DNA from 2 places in the Clostridium chauvoei genome. Region 1 is predicted to be linked to the other one. Evidence: predicted binding sites of a transcription regulator. Region 1 holds the regulator's gene; the other holds the start of a gene.
What was found. Region 1 encodes Rex, which represses fermentation and respiration genes when NADH is low (regulators of the CRP and FNR family bind a similar motif). Its sites were predicted from a motif close to ATTGTTAANNNNTTAACAAT; they were not measured.

Region 1 (3,221 bases):
ATAAAGGTTTCAATTGATGATGAGGAAATTTTATTAGGAAACTATAAGTTAATGAAGAAGTTTAATATTCAATATGAAGAAGTGGATTCAATTGGAACTATAGTATATATTGCAATAAATAAAGAATATAAAGGAAATATAATTATTTCTGATGAAATAAAGAAAGAAGCTAAGGAAGCTATAAAAGAATTAAAAGAAAATGGAATAAATAGAGTTGTAATGTTAACAGGTGATAATAAAGTTGTCGCAGAAAAAGTTGCAAAGAGTGTAGGAATAGATAATGTATATTCAGAACTTCTACCAGTAGATAAGGTAGAAAAAATTGAGGGCTTACTAAAAGAAGGTTCAAATGTAAGCAAGGTTGCTTTTGTTGGGGATGGGATAAATGATGCACCAGTTCTAGCAAGAGCTGATATTGGAGTAGCTATGGGAAATATAGGTTCGGATGCTGCAATAGAAGCTGCAGATATAGTATTAATGAATGATGAACCACAGGCTTTGGTTGAAGCAATTAAAGTAGCAAAGAAAACAAATAAAGTATTATGGCAAAATATTATATTTGCCTTAGGAATAAAAATATTTGTATTGTTACTTGGAGCTTTTGGAGTAGCAACGATGTGGGAAGCTGTATTTGCAGATGTTGGGGTTACTATATTAGCTGTTTTAAATTCAACTAGATGTCTTAAATAATAGATGTATATAAATTAAATTTAATTTATAGTACACATATTGACAAAATTCATCATATTAAATATAATAAGTTAGGTTGAGAACATTCAGGCATAAGGGAAGCATACAAGATTTCTGATCTTGGTTACAAAGCTGAAAGACGCTTTGTATATACTATAGACTTATGTATAACGGATCTGCTACGTTATACATAAGTCTTATTTTTTTATAATAAACAAATCTAAATATAGAAAAATATTATATTTTGAAGTTTAATATATTTAAATAATAGGCAAAATAATAATAAATTAAAATAGAAAATTAATAATTTAGTAGACACAATATTGTTATTTAAGGTAATTAACTTTACATTTAAAAATATATTTAGGTTATAAAATATACAATGTTTGTTAAATAGATAACTAAAAACATTCAAATAGTTATATAAAAGTGTTAAAATATAGATTATATGGATTTCATATGATATTATTATGTATATACATAGAGAAATTTAAAATAATAATGGCTAAGGAGACGGTACAGTATGGAAAAAAAGAAAAATATTTCTATGGCTGTAATTAAGAGATTACCCAAATACCATAGATATTTACAGGAATTGATGAGAAATGATGTCGATAGAATATCATCAAAAGAACTTGGGGAAAAAATAGGATTTACAGCTTCTCAAATACGTCAGGACCTAAATTGTTTTGGAGATTTTGGACAGCAAGGATACGGATACAATGTAAGAGATTTATATAAACAAATAAGCATGATACTTGGATTAAATAAAGAGTATAAAACATTAATAGTAGGGGCTGGAAATATAGGTCAAGCGGTAGCTAACTATAGTAGATTTTCAGAGCTAGGCTTAAATCTTAGAGGTATATTCGATGCTAATCCAAAGCTAATTGGTTTAAGGATGAGAAGCATAGAGATTCAAGATATAGATTATTTAGAATCATTCCTAAAAAATGATAGTATAGACATTGGAATGATTTGTGTTCCAAGAATAAATGCACAAAAGGTTTGTGATGTACTAGTTCAAGGTGGGGTAAAAGGAATCTGGAATTTTGCTCCTGTAGATTTAGTTGTACCAGAAGATGTTATAGTTGAAAATGTGCATTTATCAGAAAGCTTATTAACTCTAATTTATCTACTTCATAAGGATGATAAAGAAGATGAAAAAAAGATTGAAGATGGCCAAGATAAATAAAGATAATTAACTGTAAAAAATAGTATAAAATAGAAATAGTTATTGCAAAACAAAAATCTAAAGTTTATAATCATAATTGAAGCTGGTGCTTCAATTATTTTTTTTTATTAAATTGTTACAATATTAACAAAAGAGATTTCTGAATGTTCAATTTTTTTTCGCAAAATTCAACAATCTGAATTTATCAAAAATTAAATGTTCAAATATGGTTAACATCAATTGTATTAATTTTTTATTATGAGAGGGAGGACCTGAATATGGAATTAAAAAATGTAATTCTTGAAAAAGAAGGCAACTTAGCTATTGTTACAATCAATAGACCAAAAGCATTAAACGCTTTAAACTCAGAAACTCTAAAAGATATTGATACAGTAATATCAGACTTAGAAAAGGATAGCAACATATACTGCGTAATATTGACAGGTGCGGGGGAAAAAGCATTTGTAGCAGGTGCTGATATTGCAGAAATGAAAGAATTAAATGAGGAACAGGGAAGAGAATTTGGTCTTCTTGGAAACAAAGTATTCAGAAGATTAGAAAAATTAAACAAGCCAGTTATTGCAGCGATTTCGGGTTTCGCTCTTGGTGGTGGATGCGAGCTTTCTATGTCATGTGATATAAGAATTGCTTCAGAAAAGGCTAAATTTGCACAACCAGAAACAGGACTTGGAATAACTCCAGGATTTGGTGGTACTCAAAGATTACCAAGATTGGTTGGAGAAGGTAAAGCAAAAGAATTAATATATACTGGAGCAATAATAAAAGCTGATGAAGCATTAAAAATTGGGTTAGTAAATAAGGTAGTACCACTAGAAAGTTTAATGGATGAAGCTAGGGCTGTTGCGAAAAAGATTATAGAGAATGCACCAATAGCAGTTAAACTATGTAAAGATGCAATTAATAGGGGAATGCAAGTAGATATAGATAATGCTATTGAAATAGAAGCAGGAGATTTTGGAAAGTGTTTTTCAACAGAAGATCAGTTTGAAGGAATGACAGCCTTTATTGAAAGAAGAAGTAAAAATTTCCAAAATAAATAGTCAGAAGATTAAAAAAACAGATAACGAAGTAATTTTCCAATTATTATTGAATAGAGGTTTTAATAACAAGGAGGTATAGTAAATGAATTTTCAATTAACTAGAGAACAAGAATTAGTAAGACAAATGGTTAGAGAATTCGCAGTAAATGAAGTAAAGCCGATTGCTGCAGAAATAGATGAAACAGAAAGATTTCCAATGGAAAACGTTGAGAAAATGGCCAAGCTTGGAATGCTAGGAATTCCATTTTCTAAAGAATATGGTGGAGCTGGTGGAGATACTCTTGCATATATACTAG
Region 2 (3,221 bases), 1.1 Mb from region 1:
GGCATTGCTTGTAATAATATTATTGTACAAATAACCATAGAATCATCCTTTAATAATTTTGAAACCCCTAATATTATAAGCGGCATTACTATTAGCTTTATAAATGCAGCATAATATAGTGTATAATCGCTAAATATTACTTTCAAATTAATTTTACTTATTATTGAACCAACTAAGATTAATCCTATAGGGGTTGTAATTTCTCCTATTATACTAAAACTATTATATATACCTACTGGTAACTGAATTTTTAAGATAATCATAAATAGTCCTATACATATGGCAAGCATTGTAGGATTTAAGTTTTTCTCTACTTTATTTTTTATACATATATATTTAGTGTATATCCAAATTAAAGAATAAAAAGTCATATTGAAAATCCCTGCATAAATCATTCCCTCTGCACCAAATATACTTTCTATAGCTATCATTCCAATAAAACTACAATTTGAAAATACATTTGAAAGTTTCATTATAAATCTCTTTTCTTTACTTACAGGTTTTATAAATATATAATTTATACCTATTAAAATAATAAAAGAAAGCAAACTATAAATAAAAGCTTTAACTATATTAGATAGCATACTACTATCATAGCTAAAGCTAAAAGAAGTAAGCACAAGAAAAGGGAAAGTTATATTAATAATTAAATCTTTTAAACCCTCTTGTAAACTTTCTGTTATTATATTTTTCTTACTACCATAAACTCCTATTAATATAATTAAAAATACAGATATTACCTTCATTAAAACTTTTTCTAATTCCACTTATGATACCTCCTAGCTTAGAAGTTTTTCCATTATTTACCTATAAATTATATCATATTACTTTTCATAGAACAATTAGTTTTAATGTTTAATATATTTTTTTAACTATCTTTTTCACTAGTTATAGAAAGTAATATTTTTAACCTATTTTTCCCTAAAATTTGTTGAAGCTTTTTAGCTATGCTTTCTTCTTTAAATATTTTATCTTTATTCTCTTCAACGACCTTTTTTATAGTTTCTCTTAACTCCTCATCTGAAACATTATTATCAAAATATTCGTCTATATATCCTCTTAAAGCATATCCTAAATCATATTGACTTTTATAAAAAATCCTTATATTACTACTCATTCTATTTCTCCTATCTTAAGTTTATTTATTCTTTATACATATTCTATACTTTTTTATTACTAATTTAAACACTGTACTTCTTAAAATAATCTTAAATATACTAATAAGTATTGATTTTATTTTAAAAAGTTTAATAATATTAATTATAAATAATATGTATAAGGAGATTCATTATGAAAAAGAAGATTTTTAGTTTAATTACAGCTTCTGCTATTGTAGCTTCATGTTTTACTGTAAATGTACATGCTCAAAATAAAGAGAGAGTTACGTTTGGAACAGACCTAACGGATGTTCAGGAAGATCAAATGCTAAAAGAGTTTGGAGTTTCTAAAGACCAGGTTAGTATAGATAGAATAACTAATGATGATATAATAAAACAACTAGGACTTGATCCTAATGATAAATCTAACTATCAAGGTGGTTGTTATTCTTCATCATATGTAAAACTTACTAATGATGGAGGAATTAATGTACAAGCTAATAACCTTACAGAAGTAACAGGATTAATGCTTTCTAATGCCCTTGTAACATCAGGAGTTACTAATGCAGAAGTTAAGGCTAGTTCTCCATTTCCAGTTACAGGAACTTCTGCTTTATCTGGAATTTTAAAAGGATTTGAACAAGCAAAAGGTCAAGAATTATCTCTTAAAAATAAAAAAGTAGCTCAAAAAGAAATAGAAACCACATCAAAATTAGCTGATGATATTGGTGCAGATGAAGCTGCTGCTGTTATAAATGATGTTAAAACTGCTGTTATAAAAAAAGCTCCTAAAGATGAAAAGGAAGTTAATAAAATAGTAGATAATCTTACTAAAGATTATAAAGTGGAATTAACAGATACTCAAAAAAATGATATTAAGAATTTAATGGTTCAAATTAATGGACTTAATATAGATTATAGCCAAGTTAAAGATACCTTAAACAACTTAGGAGACCAATTAACAAATGCTCTTGAAAGTGCGGGAAAAGAGCTATCAGATAGTGGATTATTGAAAAAGATAACAGATGCTATAGGTGATTTTTTCAAAGCTATAGGAGACTTTTTTAAATCCCTATTTTCTGAAGATAATTCAAACATAGATGACCAGAATACTTCTAATCAAAGTCCTAAGACAGATGTAGAAAATAAAAAAGAGTCTACAGTAACTCCAGAACAAACTGATATGCAAAACAATAATCAAAATTAAAAGGAACCTTTTAGGTTCGAGACAGTAGATAGTTTTGTGTAAAAACAAAACTATCTACTGTTTTTTTGTATTAACAGTTGGAGGTTTTGGAATAATATACTATATAAAAAAGAGACCTAAAAACTAAGCCTCTAAAAATACTTTTATACTTATTTATTCTTTATAATAATTAATGAGCTTTTTTATATTTCCTTTCCAAGCACTGCTATATTCTGAAGTATAACTATAAATCTGTCATCTTTCCATCTTAGTCTATTTTGTATTATAGCTATAACTTTTAATTTATCATGACTTATTAAAGTTTGATATATATATAGTTCTGTTTGAACTCCAAATTCTTCTCCCCAAGTTGGGCCAATAGGATATACAGCATTTAAATCTGTATTTATAAGTTTTGAATTTACTTTTAAAATTCCTGTATTATCATATACTTTTGATAACCATTCTTTGTCGTATTCTTTTATACTAATACAATACTTCTTTTTTAACTTTTCACAAAGTACTTCTACCAAGTAATTATCTTTATAATTTGCATCTACTTTATATTCATTTAAAAACTTATGTCCATTGAATACTTCTACATAGGCTCTATTCATATATGAAAATATATAATTATTATTTTCATCTTTGGCAATATAATTAAATCCTTGTACTAATATGTCCATTTTATAATCACTAGTAAATTTACCCATGTACAATTTATAAGAAATACCTATATGACTTTCTAAATTTATTGTAAACACTTCACCTGTCATTATATTTTTGATTCTTATAAATACTTCACCAGTAAATTTATGCTCTTTGTTATTCTCATGTAACTCAATTAATGATATTTGATCATTTGTTCCATTTCCCGTAGTATCTCCATACTTTACTTCAATGATAACCTCTCTTTTTTTATCATTATCTATTAAACT

Region 2: BTM21_RS05405 (DUF1002 domain-containing protein) is a predicted target of Rex. The motif match lies at 1,236-1,255, and genes of this name have one in related genera.

What each region holds. Positions count from the first base shown of each region.
Region 1 covers NZ_CP018624.1:70,957-74,177, forward strand. Annotated here, with positions in the region: gene BTM21_RS00310 (heavy metal translocating P-type ATPase) at 1-690, shown strand, start outside; gene BTM21_RS00315 (redox-sensing transcriptional repressor Rex) at 1,214-1,885, shown strand; gene BTM21_RS00320 (short-chain-enoyl-CoA hydratase) at 2,143-2,925, shown strand; gene BTM21_RS00325 (acyl-CoA dehydrogenase) at 3,008-3,221, shown strand, end outside.
Region 2 covers NZ_CP018624.1:1,135,001-1,138,221, reverse strand. Annotated here, with positions in the region: gene BTM21_RS05415 (AEC family transporter) at 1-767, opposite strand, end outside; gene BTM21_RS05410 (TIGR04540 family protein) at 869-1,117, opposite strand; gene BTM21_RS05405 (DUF1002 domain-containing protein) at 1,291-2,304, shown strand; gene BTM21_RS05400 (hypothetical protein) at 2,487-3,221, opposite strand, start outside.